3 regions of the Leptolyngbya sp. GB1-A1 genome follow, and region 3 is predicted to be linked to each of the others. Evidence: predicted binding sites of a transcription regulator. Region 3 holds the regulator's gene; each other region holds the start of a gene.

Region 1 (10,433 bases), on a different contig from region 3:
ATTACAATCGCCTCACTTGGATGGCAGCTCACCTGTTTCCGCGCCAACTGATGCGGCAACCATGGATGATCGAATTTTTGTCGAAAACTAGCTACACCATGACTAGCGTGACCGATCGCTGGAGCGGTATTGGCGTGGCAATGCGGGCAGAAGTGCGTGGAAAGCGCAACGGGCAGCCCACCCAGTACGTTTCAACCTTTGCCCACGAAAACACTGCATACGCTTCCGGCTGCGGCACAGGGAGTATTGCTCAGGTGTTGCTATCGGGTGCGCTGCAAAAGCCAGGAGTCTGGACGGTGGAAGAAGCATTGCCGACCCATTTGTTTGAGCAAGGCATGACAGAGCGGAAGTTGACGATCGAGCAGCAGTTTGAGCTGCCTGTTGCGGTCAAACAAACGCTTTAATCTTTTAATCTCTTGAATCTCAAGATTTACAAGGGTGCTGCTCAGTGGTGAGAGCCTCCCTACCCACGCCCACCAAGACCCTGCAGAGACGAAACATCCAACGCACTGCCCGCGGCTATGCCCCACCTGCCCATTTGCCCGCTCGCTTGTTCAAGCATCCTCCTTGTTCAAATATCTTAAGCAGGTAAGTTTGCGTCTGCTTCGAGCCCAAGCTAGCAAGTATTGCTTACGTCACTGAAGCGATAACATTTCTGTTACATTTGATGTGGCGTTTTCCTCATTTCGAGTGGAGTCCTGCAATGCTGCGTCTGGAACACATCTCCAAAATTTATCCGACCGGCGAAGTGCTAAAGGACGTGAACTGGGAAGTAAAACCGGGCGATCGCATCGGTCTGGTGGGCGTGAATGGGGCAGGAAAATCAACCCAGCTCAAAATTATTGCCGGGGAAATCGAACCGACTTCCGGAGAAATCATTCGTCCATCCAGCTTGAAGATTGCTTACCTGACGCAGGAATTTGATGTACAGGTAGACCGCACCGTCCGAGATGAAATGTGGCGGGCATTTCGAGAAGCCAATGACGCCCACGAGGCACTGCAAGCCGTCCAGCACGAGATGCAGTCTGCCAGTCCCACAGAACTTGATCGCCTGATCCACAAGCTCGACAAATTTCAGCGACAGTTTGAGGCACTCGGCGGCTACGGTCTAGAAGCCCAAATCGAGAAGATTCTGCCGGAGCTTGACTTTCAGCTGCAGGACGGCGATCGGCTCGTGGGCGATTTTAGCGGCGGTTGGCAGATGCGAATGAGCTTGGGCAAAATTCTGCTTCAGTCTCCCGATGTGCTGCTGCTGGACGAGCCGACTAACCACCTGGATTTGGAAACGATCGAATGGCTAGAAACTTACCTGAAAGGGTTGGAAACGCCAATGGTGATCGTGTCGCACGACCGGGAATTCCTCGATCGCCTGTGTAATCAGATTGTCGAAACCGAGCGAGGCGTCTCCACAAGCTATCTCGGCAATTACAGCAGTTACCTTCAGCAAAAAGAAGAAATTCAAAACGCCCAGTTCAGCGCATTTGAGCGGCAGCAAAAGGAAATTGAGAAACAGCAGGCATTTGTCGATCGCTTCCGAGCCAGCGCGACCCGCAGCACTCAGGCAAAGAGCCGAGAAAAACAGCTTGAAAAAATTGAGCGAATTGACGCTCCGGTCGGATCTGTAAAAACCTTGCACTTCCGGTTTCCGCCTGCACCCCGCAGCGGACGCGAAGTGGTCATCATCAAGAACCTCACTCATATTTATGAGGACAATATTTTATTTCTGGGGGCAAACCTGCTGCTTGAGCGGGGCGATCGCATTGCAATTCTGGGCCCAAACGGATCGGGTAAATCGACCCTGTTGCGTCTGATTACTGGAAGCGAAGCACCGCTCGAAGGAACGGTCAGTCTAGGTGCGCATCAAGTGATCCCTAGCTATTTCGAGCAAAATCAAGCGGAAGCACTGGATCTGGAAAAGACCGTAATGGATACCATTCACGACGAGGTTCCAGATTGGAAAAACGAAGAAGTTCGGACTTTGTTAGGACGATTTCTCTTTAGCGAAGATACGGTTTTTAAGCCAGTGGCGGCTCTGAGCGGCGGAGAAAAAGCTCGACTTGCCCTTGCAAAAATGCTGCTGCGTCCAGCGAATCTACTCATTCTAGACGAGCCAACAAACCACCTCGATATTCCTGCAAAAGAAACGCTGGAAGAAGCACTCCAGCATTACGATGGAACGGCGATCGTCGTCTCCCACGATCGATATTTCATCTCACAGGTTGCGACCAAAATTGTTGAGATTCGCGACGGAGAATTGCGCCTCTATCCAGGTGACTATCACTACTATTTAGATAAAATTGCCGAAGAAAAAGAAAAAGTGAGACTGGCGGCGATCGAGGCAGAAAAAACAGCGAAAGTAGCTGCTAAACGAGAAAAACAGAAAGAAAAGCAAAAGCGTCGTGTAGGTTAAGATTCTGCTCCGATTTATTTATCGCGTTTCTTTAAGCTGGTCAAGTGCAGATTTAGGAGTGCAGGGGTGAAAGGTCGGGGCTATCAGCGATCGAGTAAGCGTCCTGCCTATCCAAACGGGTAGAGATAGCCAAGACACAATGAATTGAAGCTGCGATCTTGAGTTCACCAAAAAAGCTGCATCGATTGATTAGATATTCTTAGATATTTAATGCAGTAAGGCTTAAGTAATGCTTATCAGACTGACTAATTTAGTGTGCTAAATTCCGCTGTTCATTGTTCTGCTCATCATGTTGTTGATCGCTCACTTTTACTAAAAATTTAAAGTCATCGTGTCTTGAATTTAGCTGACACAATCTGAAAGTCTGAGTGATATCATTGCCACAGAGATTGCTGAACAGTAAGGATAATTCACATGGCGCAGGTGCCAATTTCTCCAGTAGTACTCGTGATATTAGATGGATGGGGCTATCGAGAGGAAACCAGCGGAAATGCCATTGCGGCTGCTCGAACTCCCGTTATGGAAAGTTTATGGGCTGCCTATCCGCACACGCTGATCCGAACTTCTGGAAAAAGCGTTGGATTGCCCGAAGGTCAGATGGGTAACTCAGAAGTGGGACACCTTAATATTGGAGCCGGAAGAACTGTCCCTCAGGAACTCGTTCGGATCACAGATGCTGTTGAAGATGGCACACTACTAAGCAATGCAGCACTCCTGCGAGTTTGTCACGAAGTCCGGCAGCGAAACAGTAAGCTGCACCTGGTTGGGCTGTGTTCAGAAGGAGGGGTTCATTCCCATCTCAACCATTTGTTTGGGCTGATTGACCTGGCAAAAGAACAAAATCTGACTGAGGTTTGCATTCACGCCGTTACCGACGGTCGCGACACCAGACCGACTGATGGGCTAGGGGCAATTCAACACATTGAAGACTATATCCAGGCGGTAGGCGTAGGTCGCATCGCAACGTTGAGCGGTCGTTACTACAGTATGGATCGCGATCGCCGCTGGGATCGGGTTCAAAAAGCATACGCCGTTATGACCGAAGACGGGTCAGGCAATGGACAATCGGCACTCGAAGTGCTGAAGGCTTCCTACGAGGCAGGATTGACTGATGAGTTTGTGCTGCCAACTCGCATTGCTCCGGGCGCAGTCGAACCGGGCGACGGTGTGATTTTCTTTAATTTCCGTCCTGATCGCGCTAGGGAACTCACTCAAGCATTTGTTGACCCTCACTTCACTGGGTTCGATCGTGCTCCGATTGCGCCGCTTTCCTTTGTGACGTTTACTCAGTACGATGGCTCACTGCCCGTCCTGGTCGCGTTTGAGCCGCAGAACCTCAACAATATTTTGGGGCAAGTGGTGGCTCAGCACGGGCTGAAGCAGTTTCGCACCGCAGAAACCGAAAAATATGCCCATGTCACCTATTTCTTCAATGGCGGCATTGAGGAGCCGTTTGTGGGAGAAGATCGCCTTTTGATTCCCAGCCCAATGGTAGCAACCTATGACCGCGCTCCTGCCATGTCTGCTGCTCAGGTGACGCAAGGGGCGATCGAAGCAATTGAGAAGGGCATTTACTCGCTGGTGGTGATTAACTACGCGAATCCTGACATGGTAGGTCATACGGGCAACCTGGAAGCTACCGTCAAAGCTCTGGAAACGGTTGATACTTGCTTGGGACGCTTGCTGGACAGCATCGGTAAAATGGGCGGCACGGCAATTATCATTGCGGATCACGGCAACGCTGAGCAGATGTGTGATGAGCAGGGCAATGCCTGGACAGCGCACACCACGAATCCAGTTCCTTTTATTCTGATTGAGGGCGAACGGCGCAAGATTCCCGGACATGGAACCGATGTAGAACTGCGATCGGACGGAACCCTGGCAGATATTGCCCCCACGATTCTGCAAATTCTAGGACTGCCGCAGCCAGAAGAAATGACGGGACAATCGATGATCGACGCGATGGGGTTTGATGTGCGGGCAAATCGCACTCCGGTTCGCCTGTCTTTGTAGCCCTTCAATCCATCAGTCTTTGTAGAATGGGAAGGGGGCAAATGAGCAGTCTGTTCGAAGTGTTCAGAGTGTGATTTGCCTGAGTGCTTGACCCTACCCGCATTAGCGAACCTCCATTAGCGATAATTAGCGATCGAATTATGATTACGACAACTGTTCAAATTCTCTGGGCGATCTCTGCAACTGGTTTGATTGTGTTAGTCCTGCTTCACAGCCCGAAAGGAGATGGACTGGGTGGATTGGGGGGTCAAGCACAGCTTTTCACCAGCACCAAGAGCGCAGAGCTAACCCTAAATCGCGTCACCTGGACTCTGACCGCACTCTTCATTGGACTGACGATCGTGCTAAGTGCAGGCTGGTTGCCCAGCTAAAATTTCCTACCAATGCTGAGACAGCGGCAAAGCAAACAAAAATTTTCTAAACTGCGCTGGGCTGTTTGCTCAGTGCTTTTTATCGCTTTCTTGGCGGCGATCGGTCTAGTACTTACAGTAGACATTCCAGGGGCAAAAGCTCAACTCCCACCGTCTCGATCGACCTCACAGTCCCCAACTCCAGCCCAAATCGATCGATTTTTACCTGTTTCTCAGGCTCATACCATGCCCGCAACCCTGGCTCGTGGACAGGCAGCTGAACCGCAAAGCGAGTATTTTGATGACTATTTTGACAAGATACAGCCGACGATCGCTGGATATTTAATCTGGTCGCGCTTTCCTGTTCGGATTTATTTTGAACCAGCCACACAGATGCCCGACCGAAGCCAGGAATGGGTCACAGCGGTTACGGCTGCAATTCAGGAATGGAATGCCTATCTACCGTTGACGGTCGTAAATGTCCCCGACACCGCAGATATTGCCATCTGGCGTAGAACTCCACCGCTTCAGGTCGATCGAAGCGCAACTCGCCAACCCGAACTTCGCGCCCGTTCAGCCGAAACTCGCTTTAATTTATGGGTCGATCGCACGATTCCAGAAAAGCCTATCCTTCTGCATCGAATGACGATCTGGCTGGGCATGGGTCAGACGCAAGACTATCTGCGCGCTGCTGCTCGTCACGAATTAGGGCATGCATTGGGCATCTGGGGACATAGCCCGACTGCAACGGATGTGATGTATTCTGCGCAGGTACGCCAACCGCCGCCGCTTTCTGATCGCGATATCAACACCCTGAGACGCATTTATCAGCAACCCACTCGTTTAGGCTGGGCAATCCCTCAACCGCTGAATTAACTCGCGATCATGATGGAGGCAGCACAACTACATTAATAGGGTTCCCTGTTCCTGCGATCGAAGGTGAACAGAGTTAACCCTGATTGAAGCGATCGAACGAGAAGCTAAGGCTGCGGCTCGTAGCTGATTTCTTCTTTTTCATACGAAGGTGGCTCAACGTGAATTGTGACGCGCACCGGATGATAGTGCTGCTCCAAGCGAGCTTCGACGGCTTCGGTAATGGCATGAGCCGTTTCGACATCGGCAGCGTTAACAATCAGGTGCATATCAACGAATACCTGGCGACCGAGCAATCCTCTGGAGGCAATGCTGTGGCAATTTAGTACACCAGGAACCTGCATCACGACCGCATGAATTGCTTCAGGCGCGATCGCCATCTCATCGACCAGCCAGGGCAAATTATCCCGCAGCACATTCCAGGCACTCCGAAAAACCAGCAGCGCAACTGGAAACGCCAATACCACATCCAGCCACTGAATGCCAAAAATCCAGATGCCGAGTAATCCTGTCAGAACGGTGATTGTTACCCAGATATCGCTCATCGTGTGCTGAGCATCGGCAAGCAAGATCGGACTGCCAATCCGCCGACCGACTCGCCGCTCATAAAATGCCACAAAAATATTGATGCCTAACACGAGGAGCAGTAGCCCCAGTTCTGGCGCAGCAATTTGTACCTCTGCTCCGCCTGTTAAAAGACGCTCGACCGCTCCCTCCAAAATTGTAAAGCAGGCAATTCCCAGAAAGGCAGCAATTCCCAGAGCCCCGATCGCCTCATATTTTTGATGCCCATAGGGGTGGTCGCGATCGGGCTGCGGTGAGGATAATTGGCTGGTCACTAATCCCAGAACGTTGTTCGCACTATCGGTAAAACTGTGGATTGCATCGGCGAGCAAACTCAGCGAACCCGTCCAGAACCCCACTGCTCCCTTTAATCCCATCACAAATAGATTCAGCAGCAGCGTAATCACTAAAACTCTGCGAACAGTCGATCGATTATCAATTGCCACAGCTTTTTCCTCGTGCCTGAATGGGAAATCGCCCTCATGGTCTCGCTTTTCTTCCCTTAATCTACTGAGCCGATCGAATGACCGCAAGCGACAGACGAAGGATAATCTGCCGGAAGCCCATCGGCTAAGATTCATGCCCTTCTCTGCTTGCGAATCACAAAAGGGTCGTTAGGATGGGAGAATTATCACGCTCCGGCAATCCTTGCTTAAAGCAACGTGACGTCAGGCAACCTGGCAGCAGTTTAAGAGCAACTCAGTACAACTCAGTACAACTTAGTAAAGTATGTCTTCTTCACCAATCAAGCTCAATCTATCCGAAGGTTCTGTGATTTTTGCCTTCAGCCCCACAGCCGCAAGAGAACTGCAAAGCGCGATCGCAGTCTTAATGCAAAGCCTAAAAGCAACAGCGGCAAGAGCAGCAGGCAGCAAACCTGAACCCCAGCCGCCCCTCGAATATCGCCATACCGGGGAGGTTTTTCTTGAAGTGTTTTGCAATCCCAATATTTGGTCGAGTCCGTTTGCAGCTAAGCTTCTGATTACCCTGCGGGACGATCGAATTCGCCTCACCACTGAAGCAGAGCTAACGCGAATCAATGAAGACATTGCTCAGTATTTAGAGCAGTATGGCTAAAGCAGATATCCCTGCTGAACGATATGAAAGATTCCGTGGGGCGGTTAGTGGGGTGACAACAGGGGTAAGGACAGATTCAGCAAGAATTAACGAAAATTAAAAAGCTACGAGTCCAACCCCCGTAGCCTTGCTTCAATAAATCATTTATTAGGAACTAGAGAAGAATTAGTCGTTCGACCACTCCTCCCGTCCTAATAAGTCTGCAATTCGATCGCGAAGCAGGAAGTCGTTGTTTTCCAGGACGCATTCTACAAACGCCCACTCACGAGCAGGAATGTACTGACAAAGCACGTAAATCGGCTGATTTCGGCTAATTACGCCCTTATGAACAAGTTCTCGCGCCTCATCCTGAAGCAGATCTATTGAGTATTGAATAGACTGAACCATGATTCACCCTCAGCTACAAAAATGATCGTCACGAAGTAAAGCAGACAAGCTAGAAGCAGAGAAGATCGGGAAATAAGCCAGAAAGCCAAATCCCACGCAATAAAGTTACAAACAGAGCAAAACGCTATGAAATTCCGTAGGTAGAATAACCTAAAACAAGTTCTTTAGAGCTGTTTTTGTATTAGGCTATACTGAATATTTTTTATTCTTGCGCTGATCTTCCTCCTCGTATATTAATAAAAATTGCAGAAGTCAGCAAACCTTGACATAAAGTTTCAGCCTAAAGGTAGACTAAATCGGTTTCAGGGCACCCGGTTAATTGGCAAAATACTCCGTAGTTTCTTTCAAGAGATCTTAAATACCGCTTCATCCTGCGTTAAATTACGGGCTGATCTGGGAACACTGCTGAGTTATTCGTTGCTGAGCTAGCTCAATCGCCAAATCGATCGCCGCTCTAAAACTGGTTGCCTGAGCAATTCCCTGTCCGGCGATATCAAACGCGGTTCCATGATCAGGAGAAGTGCGAACGAAGGGTAGCCCAATCGTCGTATTTACGGCTCGATCGAACGCCAGCAGTTTCACTGGGATTAATCCCTGATCGTGATATAGCGCGAGATAGGCGTCATGAGCTGCGTCAGGCGTTACGCTACCCCACCAAGCTTGTCCCGGACGTACCCACAGCGTATCCGGCGGAATCAGTCCATCAAGTTTGACCTGAGGAAACCGATCGCCCATTTGCCGCAGCCAGGGCAGCAGGAAATCCTGTTCTTCTCGTCCCAATTGCCCCTGTTCACCGCTATGGGGGTTCAGTCCGGCGATCGCAATTCGGGGCTGCTCAATGCCAAAATCCTGGTGCAGGCACTCGATTAGCAGTTCCAGTTTCAGCGTCAGCAAATCTGCCGTGAGCGCATCGGGAACCTGCCGCAGTGAAATGTGGGTTGTTGCTAAAAGCGTTCTCAATGTCCAGTCTGTAAGCGGCGATCGGGCAACAAAGAGCATTCCATAGCGGCTTACCCCTGCTTTTTTTGCCAGCAGTTCTGTTTGTCCGGGATAGTGAAATCCGGCAGCGTTCCACGCAGACTTGGCGATCGGAGCAGTGACAATGCCATCAAATTGACCGTTCAGCGTTCGATCGATCGCCGTGTCTAAAAAGCGAAAGCTGGCTGCACCGCTCGCTGCATTCTCCGTACCCAACTGAATTTGCTCAATCACCGACGATTCCAGCGGCAAATTATACAGGTCGAGATCATCAGGGTTTGCTAGGACGGTCAAATTCGCCCGAATTGCCTCTGTCTGGCGCAACTGTTGATAAGCGTGGTGCAGCAGGACGTGATTACCAATCAGCGTTATTTGACAGGACTCGGTCAGCGCAGGGTCGCTTAGTGCCTTCAAAACCACTTCCGTCCCGATTCCGGCAGGGTCGCCTAACACGATCGCCAGTCGAGGACGGGACGCAACATTGACTGCGGTTGGTGTTCGCATATTCAGCCCTTTAGATCACCGTCAAACTACCCTAAGATACTTGTATAGGCATTCTTGCCCAGGCTTTCCTGCATAGCTTTCCGCGACTGCAAGAAAAACCTAGGGTTCAATCTAGCACTAACAATTTTTTGATGCAGGAGTATAACCACGCATGAACGGCGAAATGTTAAACGCAGCACTGCTCTCCTTTACCCTGATTCTCGTGGGTTTAGGCCTGGGCTTCCTGATGCTCCGAATTCAGGGTAGTGAAGAGTAGCGCAAAAAGAACATTTGAGGGGTTGGCTCCTCATGGGCTTTATAGATCTCAATAGATCTCAGCCACTTCTCAGGTCCGCTTGGGAATGTGGCTGTCTTTTTAAGCAACAGTCCCCCTTAAAACAGCAGTCTCTCTTAAATCGTGAGAAATAATCGTGAGAAATCACTTTTACTAATAATTTTTCCTCGCGGTGGTTGAGGCGTTTTAGGGTATCGTAAACTAATAAAGTTAACGATTCGTAACGGAAGCCCTCATGAGCTTACTCATCGTTGGTGCGACGGGCACTCTAGGAAGACAAGTCACGCGACGCGCCCTGGATGAGGGTTATCAGGTTCGTTGTCTGGTCAGAAGCCCTAGAAAAGCTGCTTTCCTGAAGGAGTGGGGGGCAGAGCTGGTGCGGGGTGACTTGTGCAACGCTGACACCCTACCTGAAGCATTAGAGGGCATAACTGCTGTTATTGATGCCGCCACGACCCGACCCACTGACTCTTTAAGCATTAAGCAGGTCGACTGGGAAGGAAAGGTAAATCTAATTCAGGCTGCAAAAGCGGCTGGCGTAGAGCGATTCATCTTTTTCTCGATCCTGGATGCAGAGAAGTTTCCCAATGTGCCCTTGATGGAAGTCAAGCGCTGCACCGAGCTATATCTGGCAGAATCCGGCTTAAACTACACTATTTTGAAGCCGTGTGGCTTTATGCAAGGGCTGATTGGTCAATATGCCATTCCGATCCTGGAAAATCAGGCGGTTTGGGTGATGGGTGAGAGTTCGCCGATCGCCTATATGGATACGCAAGATATTGCTAAGTTTGCGGTTCAGGCATTAAAAGTGTCAGCAGCAAGCGGTCGCAGCTTTCCCGTGGTGGGTCCTAAAGCATGGGGAGCTTATGAAATTATCAAACTCTGTGAGCGGCTATCGGGTAAAGATGCCAGAGTAACGCGGATGCCTGGCGGGATTTTGAAGGCAGTCGAACGAACGGCTCGCTTCTTTCAATGGGGCTGGAACCTTGCCGATCGCCTTGCC
Region 2 (10,433 bases), on a different contig from region 3:
CCATATCCCGCTTGCCTAAACCGTAAGGTGCGAGCGCAGTCAGGAAATTTTCGACGCAGGCGTGCTGATAGCGTTTGTCCAGTCCAAACCGCACCGAATTGCTTTCGCAGCTACAGGCTCCGCCTGAGGTGTCGTGTCGTCCGCAGGTGTCATTCAGAATGGTCATCAGCACTCGACCATCATTTGAAATCAGTTTGCTGCCCGTCGTCAGATAAAGATTGCCCTGAGCCACGGTTGTATCCTGGGCACTGTAACGCTCAGACGGATCATCAGCACTGTAAACCAGGAAATCAACTGCCTGATTGCCGCCCAGATCTTCGATTCGCATGATCTGTCCCTGCTTGAGCACCCGCGACCAGGGATGCCGGGCAGGAACCACTTCGTCGTAAATTGCAGTTTTGGGATCGAGCTGGGTTGATGTTGTCGTCATGGTTTTATCCCTTTCAATTAATCCCTTTCAGTTAGTCTTGAGCAAACAAAGCATCTGTATTGACAAAGCCGCGCTCTGCTTCAGGATTGGCAGTCCGGCAGAGGTCATCGGCGGCGGGAGCAGGGGAGTTCCAGACTGTGACTTGAATGGCTTTGGGTTCGTAAACGGTGCTGGGGTGCAGCGGATGGGGACAGTTCGAGAGGACGACCAGCACATTCATTTCGGCGCGGAGATCGATAAAGCTTCCCGGTTTCTCGGCTCCCTGCACAAGAGTCATTTTGCCGTCTGGCTCGATCGCCACTCGCGTAAACAGGTTGAGGTTGGGTGGGATATCGCGCTTACTCAGCCCATATCGCGTCACAGCTCTGCGGAAACTATCGCGAGCGTTAACCCAAAAATCACCTTCCCCATATTTCGCCGCATTACTGGCGGCATTGCTGCACCCGCCGAATAGGTCATGATAGCCAGACGTATCTTCGGTAATCGAGAACAGCACGCGCCCCATGTCGGAATAAATCACCATGCCCTTTTTCAGGAAGGCATTGAACTGAATTTTGGCAGTATCGGCAACGTTGAGTCGCTCGATCGGATTATCAGCGTTGTAGCAAATGAGAGAAACGCCCTGAGAGCCTTCTAAATCAGTGACGCGCAAAGTATTGCCCCGTTTGATCACGCCATGCCAGTACGCGCTACCGGGCAACTTTTCATCGCGCAGAATCAAACCCGGATCGAGGCGAAGCACTGCGCCGTCAGGGGGAGTCGTCTCTGGAGATGAATTTGAGTTCGGCAAATCTGAGTTCGGCAAAACAGATGATTGCGCCATAGAATCCTCCGGTTTCGGTTGAATGATCAGTTAAAACAGAAATGAAACAAAAAACGAAACTGAAAAGAAGGAACTAGAATCACGCTGCCTTCAATAACAAAGCCCAGGAGTGACCAACAGTTACTCAAGTCCTGTATGGTTCTCCCGGGCTTTTTTCCCGCCGTGTGACTAACCTGGCTTCAAAGCTAGAAGCTCAAGCTAGCTGCTTCTCTTGGACCAGCCATCACGCCAATTACAGCCCGATCGGAACCCTAGAAGCGAATCCTATTCAGTTGCGATTGAATTCAATTTTGATTCAGCCTATGTTAGATAAAACCGCTTTTGGCAACATTAGTCAAGCCCAATAAATCATTCAACGGGTGATTGAGAGGTGAGCCTGGGACTCAATGCCAGCAGGTTGATTTCGCTTATATTAGCTCATAAGGCACTGTGGCAGCGGCAAGCGAGGTTCTCTCGGCACGATCGTAGGTGGGCTAAAAGCAGGCTTAAACCTGAAAGGAATATTGGGTTTTTAATAGCTTTAATACTTGAACGGTTTTCGTGTCATTGACCTCTGGTTTCGATCGGAGATCAGACAAAAACCGGAGTAGGGTTTCGTTAGTGTCGTAGGTGACTTCCAAAAACAGGTCATAGTCACCTGTGACAAAAGCCACATAGCTAACAGAGTCTAGCCTCGTGAGCTCTTGGGCAATTTGCTGAGCCGCTACCAGATTGGTTAGCTTGACTTCAACCAGGGCAATCTGCCTGAATCCAAGCTTATCTGGATTGAGATACGCCTGAATTTTAATTGCATTGAACTCTAGCAAACGCTGGACTCGATTGCGAATCGTTGCTTCTGAAACGCCGGCTCGTTTCGCGATCTCCGTGAATGCCATGCGTCCATCTTGATGTAGAAGTTGCACCACTCGAATATCTAGCTCATCGAGTGGTAAACGATCGCTTTCCTGATTTGGTGTTGATTCAGTCATAGCGCCTGCTGATTCTTTACGGTGATGAGGCATACAGCCAAAACGAAAGGCGAAAATAGCTAGTTCAAAACTACGAAAATCGTACTAAATTTAGAATAATCATGTCAATTTTAACAGAAACTGAAATTTTTTCTGCGATTTGTAATAGCAAATACAGTTTTGAATTTCTGTCATCGCTAAGTTGAAACCTGAAGCTCGATCTGTATCTCAGCCTGTATTTCAATCTGTATTCCAGTCTATATTTCAATTGTCTTTGTGCAGGTATTCCAAACTTTGGTAATAAGCAAATGGTAGTGAGCAAATGATGGCAAGTGCTGTTCCTGGCTGGCTAAGAGGACTCTGGAAACGGTTGTCGATCGAAACTGGAGACGGACAGCGCGACACTGAAACACAGGTGTTTTATCTGCAAACTTCGACCTGTTTTGGAGATTTGCGAATTCCAATCGATCGCCCTGGCTTGACCCAGGCAAGCTTCTCGTCTCTGGCTTTAGCCGATGCTCTGGCACTATCACGCCAGCAGGGATTTGCAGGCATTACCCAGTTTGAGCAGGGATGCTGTCAGTGGATGAGATATATCGATTACCAGCCGCCACAGCCTGTTCGGGATATCGGATTGCTGTATTGGGACAATGACATTTTGATCGAGGAAGGAATTGATCAAATATATCGGGAAGAATGGCAAAAGGTGGACGATGGCAATGGTGATTATACGGCTCTAGTTCTAACTGAAGCTTTAACTGACGATCCTTCATCCCATTCTGCTACAAACTGGCAAGCCAGCTTGGTCATTGCCGGAGATTATTTTGTTTACACCCAGAATCGATCGTTTTCCTTACCGTCAAATGGCTCCCTAACCGATTGCCTCCTTCAGGCCACCGCCCCTGAAAAACAGCAAGACTATCTTGCCTGCGAAATTTCGTTTGGGCGTTGTCGATCGGGTCGAGTCCCGTGGGAAATTCAGCGATCGACGATACCCCAGCGCGAAGGCTCTGCTCTGTGGTCTGCGTCAGATTTGACAATTGACCTGGAGAACCAGCGAGTTTTGCAGGCTACTCATCAGAATGATAGTGGTGAGGTTGAGAGGAAAATGCAGCAGGAAATCCGAGAATGGCAAATCTGGGAATGGGGTACGGGCCAGGTATTTGTTTTCTAAGTTAGGGCTGAGACATCGTTTCGATTTAGTTTCGATACAGTTTAATTTATCTTCTGGTATCCCTTATGGTGATTAGTCTGAGTAACATTTCCAGTCAAAAGAAAAGCACGTTTTTTGCTGCGCCTCTGTACACCTCCGCCGCACTCTTGACGTTTGAGCAGCAGCATATTTTTCGGCAAACCTGGCTTTATATTGGACGAGCCAAGGAACTCATGCAGTCGGCAACCGTTAGGGCAATCGAGGTCGCTGGAACCAGCGTCTTGATCACTCACGGCAAAGATGGCAATCTTCGCGCGTTTCACAATGTCTGCCCGCACCGAGCCGCCCTGTTTTGCAGTGAGGCGGGGCTGTATCAGCTCAAGCATCTGATTTGTCCCTATCATGCCTGGACTTACAGCTTAGAAGGTGATTTGGTGGGTGTTCCCAGAGAAGAACGGTTTGCGTCTGAGTTTTGTCGATCGGACTACCCGCTAACGCCAGTTCGATTGGAGCAGTGGCAGGATTTTGTGTTTCTCTGCTTTTCAGATGCTGCTCCGCCGCTAATCGAGTTTCTGGGCAGCATCCCTGCCGCGCTAAACGAGCACTTTACCCCCCAAACAACCCTGCTGCTACAAAAGCAATATTCGGTGCAGTGTAACTGGAAGGTGTATCACGACAATACCCTGTGTGACTATCACGTTGCCGTGGCGCATCGCACGACGCTGGATGTTGTTCAGGGTCCGGTGAGCCGTTACCAGCATGAATTTGATGCATTTGTGAATCTGCTGTACACACCAACAATCAAGGATTGGCGATCGCAGAATCCGGTGCTCGCGGAACTCAACGATCGCAGTCGTGAGGGCTTCTTTACCTTTGGCATCTTTCCAAATCTGCATCTGCTGGCATTGCCCAATGGAGTGATTGCTTGGCTCCGCATCGACCCGGTGAGCGTAGACCAGAGCCTGCTCAACCTGGAGATCTACGGGGTGCCTGAACTCAGTCCGTCGATCGATCAGCTATCGCAAGACTTTGAAAGCTTTACCGCAGAAGATATGGCAATTACTGAAAGTGTGCAACGAGGTTATGCGAGCGGGGCATATCATTCAGGCCCGGTAAATCAGCTAGAAGATCGCATTGTGCACCAGCAGCAAATCATTTGGCAGTATTTGCAGGCAGGGTTGCAGCGCGATCAATCCAGCGTTTCCTCAGAAATCGCAGCACTATTGTCAGATTAATCTTTTAGGCTAACAGCTCGGCGATCGTTGCCTCAATCAAAGCGGTATCGGCGGCGTTGTATCCCGGTCCTCCGGCACAATGTCCCCAAATTGACTGCATAATTCTTAATTCGGCACTCGGCATGTGCGCTACTTCGATCGCATTATCTTCCGGTGGAAAGTACAAATCAGTCGCGCTGGGCATCACGATCGCCTTTGCCCGAATCGATCGCAGTGCCAGGGCAAAATCGCCTTTGTAAAGCGAATTGTTGCTGATGTCCCCGTGCTGCCACGTCCAGAGCATGGCTAGCAGGTCATTGGCATCCCAACTGAGATGATCGTCTTCCCACCATTTCAGCAGGGCTTCCACCGTCTCGAATCCCAGCTCTCGATATAGCCCTTCTCGATAAAATGCCTGTGAATATGCCCACCCTGCATACACCCGTCCAAATGCCTTAAGTCCTGCCGTTGGTGGCTCGGTGTAACGCCCGTTTTGCCAGGTGGCACCGGCAGTCAAAGCCGCCTTTACCCCTTCTAGAAACACGCGATTGTGCACCGAGGTTTTTGCCGAACCGCAGTAGGGAAAAATGCGCTCAACGCGATCGGGATACAGGGCTGCCCAGTGATATGCCTGCTGCGCTCCCATCGACCAGCCCAGAACCAGGGCAATGCGCTCAATGCCAAACTGTTCGGTAATCAGGCGGAACTGACACTGAATGTTGTCGTACAGCGTCACGTGGGGAAATGCCGCACCGTCTGGAATATTTGTGGCTAAAGTATTGCTGGCTAAAATATTGCTGGGCGAGGAGGACAGCCCATTACCAAACAAATTGGGCACGATGATGAAATAGCGATCGGGGTCAAGGGCTCGGCCAGAGCCAATCAGAACTGCATTGCTACGATGGGTTCCCGTGTAGTGGGTCGGAAAAATAATCACATTATCTTTTTGAGCATTCAGCGTCCCGTAGGTGGCATAGGCAAGTTTTGCATCAGGCAAAATCTCACCCGATTGGAGCTGAACGTTTCCCAACTCATAGACTTCGTAGTCGATCGCCATATTTTTTGCTAAGGATCACGGATTCAATAAGCTTTAATTCTCCATCTGAAGTGCTTCTGGTGGGTGCTGTTCTGTTGGTGCTCTTTGATGGGGCGGTATTACACAATTGTCTTTGCTCCGTCTACCACGATCGATGCTCCATGCATCAGGGCAGGGGCATCTGCCGCCAAAAACAGCGCAACCTGAGCGATTTCTTCGGGTGTTCCCAATCGACCGATCGGCATGGTGGCAATTCCCTGATTCCTGGCTTCAACGGGGTCTGAATCAACGTTAAATTCCTGTTGCAGCATTGGGGTATCGATCGGACCAGGACAGAGCGCATTAATCCGAATATTGGCTTGGGCATATTCCAGTGCCAGGGCACGGGTGAAGGACAACACGGCTCCCTTACTGGCGCAATAGGCAGCATAGAAGGGCTGTGCCACGATCGCTAATTCTGAAGCAGTATTGATAATCACGCCATGACCCTGCTGCTGCATCTTGGGAATGGTTTGCTGGCAAAGGGAAAACACCGAAAGAAAATTGACCGTCATGATTTGTTCTAGAGTGGCATGATCAGTCTGGTCAAAGGGAAGGACGGCAGAAATGCCCACATTGTTATAAAGAACATCAATCCGTCCATAGGTGCGCCAGCAGGCTTCTACGGCTTCGGCACACTGAGCAACGATCGATAAATCGGCGGCGTAAAACTCAAACTGATAGCTCTGGGCAAGTAGTTCTGCGGCAAAGGCTTCTCCGGCTGCGACATTTCGATCGATTCCAAAGACGATCGCGCCCTGTTCGCAAAAGAGTTTAGCAGCGGCTTTGCCAATTCCCGAACTGATACCCGTGATAATCGCAACTTTATCCTGAAGTCGATTCATTAGCCAATCTAAAATGAACTTACTGAGCGATGACTTTAGCGAACCCAATCCCTGATCAAAGCGAACTCATTACCTCGATCACCTGGTCAGAAGTCGTAACACTGCCAAAAAGACCGCCCTCTATTTTGACCATTTCGATCGCCGCCCGATGCAGCCGCTCATCGCTCTCTCCGCAGCAATCCTCCAGCAGCAGGGTATCATAGCCGCGATCGCTCGCTTCTCTGAGAGTGGTATGTACACAGACAGCAGTTGTCACCCCGCAGAGAATCACGTTCTGAATGCCTCGCTGCCGCAGCAAATGATCCAGATCAGTGGCATAGAACGCTCCGCTTCCTGGCTTATCAATAATCGGTTCTCCCGGTTGAGGACTCAGTTCGGGAATAATATCCCAGCCTGTCTCGCCGCGAACCAGCAAGCGTCCCATCGGACCTTCGCTACCAATTGCAGCACCTGCTTTTTCGTTGCGCCAACGTTTTGTTGCAGGCAAATCCAGCAAATCCGATCGATGTCCTTCCCGGGTGAAAAAGACCGAAAACTGCTTTGCCCTTGCAGCGGCTAACAGGCGTTGAATTGGGGCAATGGGGGCTTGGGTCAGAGAAATATCATATCCCTTTTTTGCCAGGTATCCGCCCGGACTGCAAAAATCTGCCTGCATATCAATCACGAGAATCGTAGTGTTGTGCGGCTGCAAATTGCCGTCATACGGAAAAGGATGAGGATCAGCCGGAATATACATAATTGGGAAAGTCTTGATGAGACAAAGATAAGACAAACCAGTACAAAATCTTTTAATTCTAAGCCGAGCCAGAATCAATATTTCGAGCTGTGATGAGGGAAGACGAGGAACAGAAGGACAGGAAGAATAATAGTTGTTTCAACGGTCATCATTCTCACTCTATGCAATGAGCATGATCGATGTAAACAAACTTAATTGATTCGGATTGACCGCGATCGATAACATTCCTTGTATATGTTGATACAAAACTGTTCAACCCGACTCAATACACTACAAGGCTGTGCTGTGATCGTGCATCGGTGTTGAGGCCGCTCATTTTTTTGAAAATATCGTGCGGTTCAATTAAGAAATCCGTTAACCGATTGACTAAATATTGCGATACATTGCGATTGCCTTTTGCAAAAGTATCCAGAATAACTCAGTGAAAGTTTCTAAATTTTCTCTGCTCGTCTTCACCCTACCGCTTTTCTAATGGCTCAACTTTTATCTCCCGAACTGGAATCGCTTAAATCAACCCTGGAAGCACAGGGAGTTAAATATGCACTGGCAAGCTTTGTGGATATTCATGGTATGTGCAAAGCCAAAGCCGTGCCTCTGTCCCATCTTGGTCAAATGATGCGAGGTTCGGAACTGTTTACAGGAGCTGCGCTAGACGGTGTACCGCAGGATGTTAGCGATGAAGAAGTTGCAGCAATGCCCGATCCTGCCTCTGCCACAATTTTGCCCTGGAACTCGGAAATTGCTTGGTTTGCTAGCAATCTCTACCTGGAAGGAAAACCGTTTGAGGCGTGCTGCCGCAGTATTTTGAAAAGAGTGCTGGCACAAGCCGCAGAGATGGGCTTCCGCTTTAATTTGGGAATTGAAACGGAGTTCTTTATTCTCAAAGAAACAGCAGACGGTAAGCCAATTCCAATTAGCGATCGTGATGTGCTGCATAAACCCTGTTACGACGTGCAAGGGCTGCTGGACAACTATGCCTGGGTGACAGAAATTGTCGAGGCAATGAATCAGCTCGGCTGGGATGTGTATTCGTTTGATCACGAAGACGGCAACGGACAGTTTGAAACCGACTTTGCCTACACCGATGCCCTAACAATGGCGGATCGCTTCACGTTCTTCCGGCTGATGGTGAAGGAAATTGCTCGCAAACACGGCTTTTTTGCCACTTTTATGCCCAAACCTTTTGCCAACCGGACAGGCAGCGGCGCGCACTATAATATGTCGCTGGCAGACCTGGAGACGGGCAAAAATCTGTTTGAGTCCGCAGACGATCCGCGTGGCTGCGGGTTATCGAAGCTGGGCTATCAGTTTATTGCGGGCATCTTGCGTCATGCTCCAGCGATCTGTGCGACGATCGCTCCTACGGTCAACAGCTACAAACGCCTAATTGCCCGAGGCAGTATGTCGGGCTTTACCTGGGCACCCATTTACATTTGCTACGGCAACAATAACCGGACGAACATGCTGCGAATTCCGCTGGGTGGCGGCAGGGTCGAGTGTCGTGCGGCAGATATCTCTACCAACCTGTATCTGGGGGCAGCGATGATTTTGGCAGCCGGACTGGAAGGAATTCGCGAAGGACTCGACCCGGGTGAGCCGCACACCGAAAATATGTACAAGCAGTCCCTCGCAGACCTGCAAGACATGGGAATTCGCTTTTTGCCGCGCAACTTGGAAGAAGCGATCGCCGCCTTTGCCGCAGATCCTTTAAGCGAGCAGGTGATGGGGTCGCTGATGTACCGGACGTATATCGACTTTAAATCGCAGGAATGGCAGGCGTATCACAACCACGTTTCCGACTGGGAGATTCAGCGGTATCTCAAGTTCTTCTAGTCAGGACGATTCTCCTCGTTGGGGGAATTGCTCATGGATTGCTCGTTTCATTGTTTATTTCATGAACTCAAGGAGGAAATACCGCGAGTGGCTCACTCTAGCACGACCGAACCAGGCAGTCCTAATTTTGCTCCGCTCCCGTCAAACAAGCGCTACCTGAAGCCGTCTGTATTCTGGAGTATCCGTCAGGGATTTCCTCGCTGGCTTTCACTGACGGTCGGGGCGTTATCGCTCCTGATTCCGTTTATTGCCTGGACGATCGTGAGCTATGCTGGCGTGGTTTCCCCGATGTTTTTACCGACTCCCACGGCAGTGCTTCAGGCAGGGCTGCAAATGCTGACTGAAAATAACCTGTTGCTTGATATTGGGGTGAGCAGTGCCAGAGTGGCGGGCGGCTTTCTGCTGGCGGCTCTAATTGGAGTGCCGATCGGATGGGCAATGGGTGCGTTTCACAGTATGGATAGCCTGTTTGCGCCGATCGTTGGAACGGTGCGCTATATGCCCGTTACGGCGTTTGTGCCGCTGATCGTCATCTGGGTAGGACTGGGCGAAGAATCAAAGATTCTTATCATCTTTTTGGGCGTGGTTCTTTACAACGCGATGATGGTGGCGGACGCGGTAAAGTTTATTCCCAATGAAATGATCAATGTTGCCTATACGCTGGGTGCGACTCGTCGAGATGTGTTTTTTAAGGTGATTCTGCCTGCCACGTTCCCCAGTGTGCTGGATACATTGCGCGTCAACATTTCCGGTGCGTGGAACTTTCTGGTCATTGCCGAACTACTGGCAGCTCAAAGCGGTTTAGGGTTCAGAATTATTCAGGCCCAGCGATTTCTACAAACCGAAAAGGTGCTGTTTTGTATTGCGGTGATTGGCTTGATTGGGTTGATCATTGACTATGGCTTGAAGTGGCTTTCGGCAAAACTCACCCCTTGGGCAGACCAGATTCGCAGCTAGACCCCATTCAGGCGGATCCTGCTCACTATTTAGGCAGATTGCGCGGAAATTGTATTTTGATTTACATATTGCGGGGTGTGAATCATATTTAACTGATGATTGGCAACACGCTTAAAATCTTGCATTCACCCATTCTCTTTGCTTAGCAATAATTTTGTTTGACCAATGTTTGACGAACAGCTCAGGACACCCAGATATGCTTGATACCCGCTTCGGTCATCAGCCACGAGAATTGAATACTGCGGATGGGAGTTCCGAAAGCATTGCAGTTCAGCCCAAAATGGAAATTCGATCGCTCTCCAAGCAGTTCTCGATGCGGGGCGACCAGCCGTTAACCGTTCTTCAGGACATTAACCTGAAACTTTATCCTAGAGAGTTTATCTGTCTGGTGGGTGCATCGGGCTGCGGGAAGTCAACGCT
Region 3 (10,433 bases):
GAAAAGCAAAGAACAGACTGCAGTATCGACCAGCACTCAGCAAAGTGAGTAAAAGGAAGGGCGTGTCCGGCGCGCAGAATACGAATCAACTCACAGGAATGGGGCAGGGCGATCAAAAATTCTTGTGTTTGGGAGGCAGCAACGATGCGATCGTCTGAGCTACTGAAGACAAGGAGTTTAGCGATCGACTGCATACAAGATGCGTCAAGCTTTGAATCATTTAACTGATGTAGATCTTGCAGCAGAAGCGAGTGATTGAGGTGGTCAAAATCATGCTGAATCTGGGAATATCCAGAGTGATGATAAAAGTTTTGCAGTACAATTTCTGGCATTGTCTGAAATTGGCGAATCATTTCACCCAATACAAGCTGCGATCGTCTTTTCTCCGCTCTCGCTTCGGGATGAAACGTGAGGAAACTATTAAACACAATTAAAAGATCAGCTTGCTGAAGTAACTCGATCGGGCAAAGATGCAGCCCGTAGGAATGGACGAGGATAATTTTTTTTGAATCAAAATTGGTAAAACTTGGCTGAAGCGAATTACCAAAATAGCCGCGATCGAATGCCTGAAACTTGCAGCCTAACTGGGTGAATTGTTCCTGCCAAAACTTCCAGCATTGGCGATCGAATCCCCACCCGTGAAAGGCAATTACTTCAGTCTTAAAGTTCCCCAGGATTAGGGGATTTGGGGGGCTGAGGTAGGACATATCTCACGACTTGATTATTATAAACATTTCTTTTCTTCAAATTCACGCTGGTATCGCTGATAAAGCTTGAATGAGCATTTCTAGATGCTCCGGCTGATGCTGACTCGAAAGAGCGATCCGAATCCGTGCAGACCCTTCTGGAACCGTTGGTGGACGAATCGCAACGGCTAAAATTCCTTCTGTTTCTAAAGCCCGTGAAAGCTCTAATGTTTTTTCAGACTCTCCCACCATCATCGGAACAATCTGAGAGTCAGAATTGAGTGTGCTATAGCCTATTTTGTGCAGCCGATCGCGTAATTCCTTCGACTGATTGATTAAATGCTGTCGCTCATCATCAAGATCAGGAATTAATGTCAGAGCAGCATCAATCGCCCCAATTATACCGGGCGGCAGAGCCGTCGTATAAATAAATCCAGGGCAGTAATTAATTAAATAGTCGCGCAGTTTTTGTGAGCAGGCAACGAATGCCCCGAACGCCCCGAAGGCTTTACCCAATGTCCCTACGACCAGATCAATTTCTGGCTGGAATGCAGCTAATCCCATTCCCTGTTCTCCCAGTACACCAAGCGCATGAGCATCATCTAGATATAAAATCGCATTGTACTGATCTGCAAGCTGAATTAAGGCAGACACATCGCTTCGATCGCCATCCATGCTAAAAACAGTTTCAGTTACAATCATGAGCCGATCGTAGGACTGTGAACTGACTTTTTTGCACAGCGTTTCAAGCTGATTCAAATCATTATGAGCATAGCGATAAAACCTCGCCCCGCTTGCCAAAATGCCCTGAATCAAACTGCTGTGAATGAGCCGATCGCACAGTACACAAGATTGAGCAGTCAGCAGTGTCCCTAGCAGAGTCATATTTGCTTGAAAGCCTGAGTTAAACAGCAAAGCAGCTTCTCGTCCACAGGCAGCTGCCAGTTTTTCCTCAAGCTGATGATGAATGTCGTAGTTGCCCGCCACAAGCCGCGATGCCGTTGCGCCTGTCCCGTATCGTCCTGTATAGTCTTGCGCTGCCTGGATCAGTGCCGGATGCTTTGACAGCCCCAGATAATCGTTTGCGCTGAAGTTGAGCAGTGGCCGTCCCTGCTTCCAGACCCATACGCTATTCATCCCCCCCTCGCCACAGGGCGAAGCAGCCGGAACAAGCGGCTGAAGCGATCGCAACCGCTGCTGCTCAACCCGTTCTGCCAGGGCGCGGTCGATAAAATCAAATTTGTTGGCTTTGTTGACTGTCATAGCGTTTTCCATCATACGAGCCAGGGGGGACAGCGTTAAACAAGATAGGTCATCCCCAAGGGCAGGCAAGAGAACTATTACCCATGACTGCTGCCTTATAACTAACGACCAAGCTATCCAACACCCTTTGCGGCAGATAATTTAGCCTGGACTGCATCCAGATTGACGGATTATTGAAAATTCGGTTTTTAATATGGGAAAGGCAGTTACACTTTTCGTTACTCCCGGAGAATCCCAGCATGACGGTTGCGGAAGCACGTTCGATCGATTGGAATGCGATCGTAGCTGAATTAGAGGGCATTGAGGTCATTCGCGACGCGGTGCAGGTTGCCAAGCTTTCCAAGGACTATTACACCTACAGTCCCCTGCTCCAGGCGCAGCTTAACAATAAGGTTGGAGAAATTGTAGTTCGTCCAGCAAATGAAGCAGAAGTCATGCGGGTGGCTGCCCTGTGTGTCAAGCATCAGATTCCGCTCACGGTGCGGGGCGCAGGCACGGGGAACTATGGTCAGTGCGTGCCGATGCGGGGGGGGGTGATTCTCGACATGACCAAAATGCAGGCGGTGAAATGGGTCAAACCGGGAATCGCCTGCGTTGAAGCGGGGGCAAAACTGGCGGCGATTGACAAACAAACCCGCGAAACAGGCTGGGAAATTCGCATGGCTCCGTCTACTTATCGAACAGCTTCGATCGGCGGATTCATTGGTGGCGGCAGTGGCGGCATTGGCTCGATTACCTACGGGCTGATTGCCGATCGCGGGAACCTGCTGGCTCTGCGGGTGGTAACAATGGAAGAAAATCCGCGTGTGATCGAGCTACGGGGCGACGATGTGTACAAGGTGGCACATGCCTGGGGCACAAACGGCATTATCACAGAGCTGGAGATTCCCCTGACGGCAGCTTATCCCTGGTCAGAGCTGATTGTCACCTTCCCCGACTTCATGACGGCAGCCCGGTTCGGTCAGACCTTGGGCGACTCCGACGGCATGATTAAAAAGCTAATCACCATCTTCGCGGCTCCAATTCCTCAGTATTTTGCCGCCCTGCGAAACGTCCTCACGCCAGAACAGCACTCTGCGTTTGTGATGATTGCGGAACCCTGTCTCGAATCCTTTGGTGAACTGGTGAAAGAGTTTGGCGGAACGATCGTCTATCAAAAATCCGCGCAGGAAGCCACTAAAGGCGTTGTTCTAGGAGAATTCACGTGGAACCACACCACGCTACACGCCCGCAGCATCGATCCGTCGATTACCTATCTGCAAACCATCTTCCCCGCGGACAAAGATCTGAAGCTGGTGGAGCACATGTATCACCACTTCGGCGATGAGGTGATGATGCACTTAGAATTTATTCGCGCCAAAGGCACGGTTGTTCCGGCAGCTCTACAGCTTGTGCGCTACACTACACCCGATCGCCTCAACGAAATCATGCGCTACCACGAGGAGCACGGCGCATTTATTGCCAATCCCCATACCTTCATCATCGAAGACGGTGGCAGAAAAACGATCGACCCCATGCAGCTTCAGTTCAAAGAGCAGGTTGATCCCGCCGGACTATTAAATCCCGGCAAAATGCGAACCTGGGATGAACGGATAGAGGGCTAAACGTAATTTTTCTGTTTTGAAGAATGAAGTTGGGTGACAAAGCGGGATTCAATTTTTTTTAATAGGAGCAACCTGATTCATGCCAACGATCGTCCTGCACGGCGATCGTTTTTTGTTGCCTGTTCGGACGGATATGGTTGTCCTATCGGGTATGGCTGTCCTAATTGAGCAAACTGTAGGATGACTTGGCGCAGTGGGATGCCAGACCCAGAGCTTTAAGAATTAATACTTTGCCTCACTGATCCTGCAGTTCTCCTATGGTTCTGCAGTTCTCCTATGGTTCTACAGTCAGCACTTTCGGGCTATCGATGGGGGTATTTTCTTCTTGAATTCGTTTGGAGTACCACCATTCCTTTAGTTCAGGAGACAGCTTTACTGGATAGAGCGTGATGATCGATCGCCCCGAATACTCCTGCCCCAGCACCTCAACCGAGTAGGATGGACTACTTTTTGTTGCCAGATCAGGAACAAACCGTTTGCCAATTCGCCGCCAGCTCGGTTCCTTGCTGCGCCACTGAAGCCGACAGCAGGGCCAGGGTAACTCTTCACGATCGAACAGGCGACAGCAGGGACCAATCACTCGGTAGGTGAAATGTCCACCGGAGCTGTAAAAAATTTGTCCATGTTCAAACGGATGCTGCATCATTTTACAGGCTAAGGCTTCTGGCTTGTAATCTACACTGCGCTGGCATTTTCTGGATTAATAGCGTAGCAAACGATCGGGAAAATTGCGAAATTTGAGAAATGGCAAAAGAGCGATCGGTGTTTCACGATCGCCCTTCTCTCAAAATAAAATCGGTTAAATTGGGCTGGCTGAACACTCCAGGAGTGATTACCAGCTTGACTTGACCACACCCGGCAGCAAGCCCTGATGCGCCATTTCCCGAAAAACGTGGCGAGACAAACCAAAATCTCGATAGTAGCCTCTCGGACGACCTGTGAGCCAGCAGCGATTGTGGAGGCGCACAGGCGCACTGTTGCGGGGAAGCTGTTGAATCTGACGATGGATTTCCAGCTTTTCCTGCTGAGAGGTTGTGTTTGAAAATTGTTCGAGCAGTTCTTCGCGCTTTTGAGCGTATTTCGCCACGAGCTTTTGGCGTTTTTTCTCACGCTCGATCATGCCTTTCTTAGCCATGAAAGAATTACGTTGTTCCTATTTAGACAGCATTTACTATACTACCGCAGGTTGTAAGAGCTTGACTACCTCATCTCAATCCGTCCTTCTGGTACAAACCCCACAACAGGTAAAGGAGGCGGCGTGATTTTGGAGCGATCGGCTGAGGGACACAAATCGGCTAACGCACAAACATCACAGGCAGGATTACGGGCATTGCAAACTGCACGACCGTGATAAATCAGCCGAATCGACCAGTTTTCCCAGTCGGGCTGGGGCAACAGCTTCATCAAATCCCGCTCGATCTTGAGGGGGTCTGTTTCTTTGGTGAGCCCCAGTCGTCCGCTCAGGCGTTTAACGTGGGTATCGACCGTGACTCCTGCATGGATGTCAAAGGCATGAGCTAAAACTACATTCGCCGTTTTACGGGCAACGCCGGGCAGGGTCAGCAGGTCTTCCATCCGTTGCGGAACCTCACCCCCAAACTGGGTCATGATCAGGCGGCAGGCAGCTTGGATATTTTTGGCTTTGTTTCGATAAAAACCAGTCGATCGCACCAAAGATTCAATTTCAGCGACATCCGCATTGGCAAACGCCTCAGCATCAGGAAAGCGGCGAAACAGGGCAGGCGTCACCTGATTCACCCGCTCATCGGTACATTGGGCAGACAGAATCGTAGCAACCATAAGCTGCACCGGAGTTTCATAGTCCAGCGTGCAGGGAGCTTCTGGGTAAAGCCGCTTCAGACGTACCAGAATTTCTAACGCCTGCTGTTTTCGGGCAGAAAGGCTGCGAAGTCTCACGATACAAAGGAAGTAGAGAAAAGGAAACGAGGTGATGGCTACACCGTCATACCAAAAGTGATGGCAGTTCGCGTAGCCCTTGGACAAGCTTGTACGCCCAACTCATCCTAACGTTCATGCTGCCCTGCGACTACTGGAAGAGTCTCTGGAAAATCGCAAGCTGAGTAGTATCGCGAACGATCAGGAAGATTCCTAATCCGAGCAGCAGTACCAGCCCGGTTTGCATCACGTTCTCTTGAATCCGATTGGGCAAAGGCTTACCGCGCAGTCCTTCCAGCAACAGAAACACAAGCTGGCCGCCATCCAGAGCCGGAAGCGGCAGAATGTTGATAATCGCTAGGTTAATGCTGATGATTGCCGTGAAGGGAAACAGGCTTCCCGCGTTCGCTGCAACCAAGCCCGCGCCCTGCTCCACAATTTTGACGGGGCCGGCGACCTGCCCTGCCATCGAGGAGAAGTTGGTGATTAGACCAATAAATCCATTCACCGTGGCAAGAAACATTCCCTGAAACTGCTTTGCTGCCAGTCCCAGCACCTCAAAAACGCCATTGGGGCGGCGATACTGAGTTGCATTGATATTGGGGGCAAGCTGTACGCCGATTTTTGCGACGCCATCTTCTCCCGCTTTAGGGGTAACGCTGAGATCAAGCTGTTGATTGCCTCGCTGCACGGTAAATTCAACAGGCTGATCCGGACTGGTGCGAATCGTTTCCATTAGCGATTTAACGGCGTCCTGAGAGGCTCCCAGCGGCTGATCGTTAACTTCTAGGATAATGTCTCCTGCCTGAAGCCCTGCCCGTGCTGCCGGAGATTGTTGAGAAATGATTTCTGGAATTACGACGCCCGGCTGATAATCAAACTGTTCAGGAATGCCGATCGTCGTGAACTGCGCCACAAACACCAGATAGGCAAAAATCAGATTGGCAATCACGCCTGCACTAATTACAATGGCGCGATCAAGCACCGGACGGTTTTTCAGCAGATTTGGATCGTTGGGCGGAATTGTACTATCTGGGTCATCGTCGGGAAAGCCAACAAAGCCACCCAGCGGAATCGCTCGCAGCGCGTATTCGGTGCGCTCACCCTGGTACTTCAGCAAAATCGGACCAAAGCCGATCGAAAATCGATTGACGTGAATTCCTTGCAGACGAGCTGCCAAAAAGTGCCCCAGCTCGTGAACCACAATTAACAGGGCGAGAACTGAGATTGTCGCTAATACTGACATAGACCCAGATTAATAAATAGAACCATCTGTAGTCCATTCTAAAGGGCGGTGAGGATTACTACTTCTACCCTGAGGGTTGGGTGGGGGAGGGGGAGATGAGGGGTGAATGGTTATCAGTGTAATTGTCTAACTCAGGTTCTGTTGGAATCGCAAGCTTTCTCCGTTCGGCAACGTCTGTTTGCGTCCGATCGCAAGCCTCCTGTTCCTTTTCTCCAGAAGCATTCGCTTAGGATGAGGTTACTTGGGAAATGAAAGTTCTATCCCTTGTCCTTCCTGTCCTTCTGGGGGCATGGGTGTTTTGAACAGCGACACAGCCAACTTTAAGTGAACTGCTGGCTGAGCGTGACTGGATTGTGAACGGTAATTCTTTTCTTGTGGATCGAAATCATTTGATCCTGACGCAGATCGCCGAGCAGCCGAGTCACAGTGACCCGCGTTGAGCCGATCGCTTCCGCAATTGCCTGATGAGATAGTTTGAGGTCGATCGTAATGCCCTCGGTGGTGGGCATGCCGAAGTCGCGGCAAAGAATCAGCAGGAAGCTGACCAGACGTGATCCCATGTCGCGATGCGCCAGCGTTTCGATCATCATCTCGGTTTGCAGAATTCGGGAGGATAACCCTTGCAGCATCAGCATACAGAGATCGGGGTTTTCCTTCAGGGCTTTCTCGACTTGCTCGATCGGCACAGACAGCAGCTCAACGGGCGTAAAGGCAACGGCATGATAGAAGCGATCAGCACGTTGCCCGGTGATGAGCGACAGAACGCCAAACACGCTGTTTTCACGGAGAAGCGCGACCGTAATTTCCTCACCTGCTTCATACACGCGAGATAGTTTGACTGCCCCTTTTTGCAGGAAGTAAACTCGCTCGGCAGGGTCGCCGGGAAAGAAGATTGTTTTGCCACGATCGTAGGCTTCAACAACAGGTGGAAAAGCACTCCCGCTTAATTGACGAAAGACGTTTGCCAATGGCTTATTTGGTGCAGCTACCATATCCCTTCCCCCAGCCCGCCTTTGAAGATTTCATCTTACCGCCACCTGCTACCAATAAGATCATTCGTTCTAGCCCAATTGGTTCTAAGCGATTTTTACCCCCTGTCCTTCACTCTGGTGTGGAGCAAGTAGGGTTAAGCCAAATGGGATATTGGAACTTCTGTGATAGCTTTCTGACTTTAAATTACTAAACTTAACTCTGAGCGGATTTTTTGTATTAAGTAATACATATCTAGCCCAATCTTGGTCTGAGTGCTGAAAAAGTCAGATTTTAAGGCGAAATAGGGGCAAAAAGTTCCTGTTAAAACCGACTGACTGAGACTGATCGATTGAGACTGATATTGCTCCAGCAGCTCAAGACAATGCTTCCAAAATTGGATTTGCGAGGGTCAGCAGTGCCAGTTTTGTGAAGGATGTTTTCTAATGCTCTATTTCCCAATTAAATATCACCATTGATTCTGCTGAAGGGGAAACGGCTTCGCATTGTTGTTTGGCGAAACGTTGTCTTCTCCTGGCTAACAGGCTCCCCGACGATTAAGCACAACCTGGATAGTTTTGAAAATCAGCCCTAAATCATAAGCGATCGACCAGCGTTCCTGATAGCGCAAATCTAATTTCACGATTTCCTCAAAATCGGTTACGGTTGATCGACCATTTGCCTGCCATTCTCCCGTGATGCCTGGCTTTACCTCTAGCCGCTGCCAGTGATGAGCTTTGTAGCGGCTCACTTCATTTAGCGTAGGCGGGCGGGTTCCAACCAGGCTCATCTCGCCGCGTAGCACGTTCCAGAATTGTGGCAGCTCGTCTAGACTAGTACGCCGCAGAAACCGTCCTACTCGCGTAATACGAGGATCGCAATTGTTCTTAAAGATGTAGCCTTGCGCCTGATTTTGAACCTGATGCTGAAGTTTCTCGGCATTCACCACCATCGAGCGAAACTTCCAGATGCGGAACGTTTGTCCGCGAAACCCGCATCGCTCCTGGCTGTAAAAAATGGGGCCGGGATCGCTGATATAGATTGCTACTGCGATCGGGATCAAAACCAGAGCGGTCAGCGTTAAGCCAACCCCTGCGCCCAGAATATCGATCGATCGCTTAGTTCTGCTCTGAACCGAAGGATGAATCTCAGATGCAAATGACGGCAGTAGGGTAACAAATTCAGAATGTGTGAATGACATAGCGCAGCAGCCTCTAGACAACGCCCCAAAAGAGGCAAACCAAAGAACAATTGATTGAACCAGAGCAGTGAGCGCGCCCTTAAACCGCAATTTCGGCAGCTTTGCGCTCTGATAAAAGCAACTGATGAAACCAGAATGCGCTTTGATTCAGGGGCAAGCAACAGCGAAGGTTTCGCTTTATCAACACTTCAAGGACAGCTTTAGAAATAGGGAGCTTCTCCGGGAAAATTACCAGGCAATTTCCACAAGGTTTTGCCTTCCGTGGTTAAGATCCTGGTATGGAGATTCAGTCTGCAACGTTATACATCGTAGGAACCCCGATCGGCAATCTGGAAGACATGACCTTCCGGGCGATCGAAGTTTTACGTCAGGTTGATTTTATTGCGGCAGAAGACACTCGTCACACTGGAAAGCTGCTTCAGCACTTCCAGATCAAAACGCCGCAGATTAGCTATCACGACCACAATCGCCGTAGCCGCCAGGATGAGCTACTGCGTCGCCTTCAACAGGGCAATTCGATCGCGCTTGTGACCGATGCCGGAATGCCAGGCATTTCCGATCCCGGCTATGAGCTGGTAAAAGCCTGTATCGAGCAAGGAATCCCTGCCGTACCGATTCCGGGAGCTTCTGCTGTGGTCACTGCCCTGAGCGCAGCTGGGCTTCCCACCGATCGCTTTGTCTTCGAAGGATTTTTGCCCACAAAAGGCACAGAGCGTCAAGCGCGGCTCATCGCATTGCAGAGCGAAACTCGCACGATCGTGTGCTACGAGGCTCCTCACCGACTGCGGCAGACTTTGAAAGATTTGCGGGAAGAGTTTGGAGGCGATCGGCAAATTGTGCTGGCAAGAGAACTTACCAAACTGCATGAGCAATTCTGGCGGGGAACCCTGGCAGAGGCAGAGCAGCACTACCAGACTCAGGAAGCCTACGGTGAATTTACGCTGGTGATTGCCGGAGGCCAGCCCGCCACAAGGGTTTTATCTGAAAGTGCCCTTAAAACTGAATTGCAAGAGCTGCTGCGGCAGGGAATGTCTCGCTCTCAAGCGAGCCGTCAGCTTGCCAGTCAAACCCATTTGCCTCGCCGTGATCTCTATCAGCTTGCTCTGTCGCTGGAAGACGTGTCGCTGGAAGATATGTCGCTAAAAGATTTGAAGAAGACACGATAATGGAAAGCAGCTCTTTTCGGGAGGTCGCCGATCGGGAAGGGGATGAAGACGATCGTAACTCTGTCTCAGCAAACCGCTTCCCCCAAATGCCTCGTTCCTGATGCTATTCCGTCGTTTCACCCAGTGATAATGTCTCGAATTCCTATGCCTTTCCGCTCTGCTCCGCTCAACTTTGGCTTTGTGCTGCTGAGCACCGTTCTGCTCGTGTCAAGCTGTAATGGCTCTGGCAATCAATCGATTACTGCCTCTCCCGATTCCAGTCCTTCGATCGCTGCTTCTCCCCAAACTGAAACTCCTTCAGCCAGTGCCAGCCCGGATGTAGCTCCTACCGGAGAGGTTCAAAATACAACGATTTCTGACAAAGGGGTTGGGGCAGCTCAATTAGGAATCAGGCTGGGCGAA

What was found. The regulator NtcA, encoded in region 3, controls nitrogen genes in cyanobacteria. The targets are predictions, from matches to a motif close to TTTGTANNNNNNNNTACAAA.
Region 1: the regulator NtcA is predicted to act here: its motif matches at 7,850-7,869, upstream of NDI45_RS13290 (DUF4327 family protein).
Region 2: the regulator NtcA is predicted to act here: its motif matches at 7,451-7,470, upstream of glnT (type III glutamate--ammonia ligase).

Annotation. Positions count from the first base shown of each region.
Region 1 is NZ_JAMPLI010000011.1:63,682-74,114, reverse strand. Features, by position in the region: gene NDI45_RS13325 (saccharopine dehydrogenase NADP-binding domain-containing protein) at 1-404, shown strand, start outside; gene NDI45_RS13320 (ABC-F family ATP-binding cassette domain-containing protein) at 704-2,410, shown strand; gene gpmI (2,3-bisphosphoglycerate-independent phosphoglycerate mutase) at 2,825-4,423, shown strand; gene secG (preprotein translocase subunit SecG) at 4,561-4,794, shown strand; gene NDI45_RS13305 (peptidase) at 4,867-5,649, shown strand; gene NDI45_RS13300 (cation diffusion facilitator family transporter) at 5,754-6,656, opposite strand; gene NDI45_RS13295 (hypothetical protein) at 6,940-7,287, shown strand; gene NDI45_RS13290 (DUF4327 family protein) at 7,453-7,674, opposite strand; gene pdxA (4-hydroxythreonine-4-phosphate dehydrogenase PdxA) at 8,056-9,156, opposite strand; gene NDI45_RS13280 (PetM family cytochrome b6-f complex subunit 7) at 9,308-9,412, shown strand; gene NDI45_RS13275 (SDR family oxidoreductase) at 9,666-10,433, shown strand, end outside.
Region 2 is NZ_JAMPLI010000017.1:42,982-53,414, reverse strand. Features, by position in the region: gene NDI45_RS16885 (urea amidolyase associated protein UAAP2) at 1-430, opposite strand, end outside; gene NDI45_RS16880 (urea amidolyase associated protein UAAP1) at 462-1,253, opposite strand; gene NDI45_RS16875 (Lrp/AsnC family transcriptional regulator) at 1,739-2,221, opposite strand; gene NDI45_RS16870 (hypothetical protein) at 2,523-3,374, shown strand; gene NDI45_RS16865 (aromatic ring-hydroxylating dioxygenase subunit alpha) at 3,440-4,588, shown strand; gene NDI45_RS16860 (alpha/beta fold hydrolase) at 4,593-5,624, opposite strand; gene NDI45_RS16855 (SDR family oxidoreductase) at 5,723-6,487, opposite strand; gene NDI45_RS16850 (isochorismatase family cysteine hydrolase) at 6,543-7,223, opposite strand; gene glnT (type III glutamate--ammonia ligase) at 7,695-9,056, shown strand; gene NDI45_RS16840 (ABC transporter permease) at 9,213-10,013, shown strand; gene NDI45_RS16835 (ABC transporter ATP-binding protein) at 10,294-10,433, shown strand, end outside.
Region 3 is NZ_JAMPLI010000029.1:33,388-43,820, forward strand. Features, by position in the region: gene NDI45_RS21570 (alpha/beta hydrolase) at 1-707, opposite strand, end outside; gene bioF (8-amino-7-oxononanoate synthase) at 750-1,949, opposite strand; gene NDI45_RS21580 (FAD-binding oxidoreductase) at 2,189-3,553, shown strand; gene NDI45_RS21585 (hypothetical protein) at 3,828-4,199, opposite strand; gene rpsN (30S ribosomal protein S14) at 4,386-4,688, opposite strand; gene nth (endonuclease III) at 4,754-5,470, opposite strand; gene rseP (RIP metalloprotease RseP) at 5,601-6,695, opposite strand; gene ntcA (global nitrogen regulator NtcA) at 7,016-7,687, opposite strand; gene NDI45_RS21610 (sugar transferase) at 8,203-8,865, opposite strand; gene rsmI (16S rRNA (cytidine(1402)-2'-O)-methyltransferase) at 9,144-10,031, shown strand; gene NDI45_RS21620 (hypothetical protein) at 10,176-10,433, shown strand, end outside.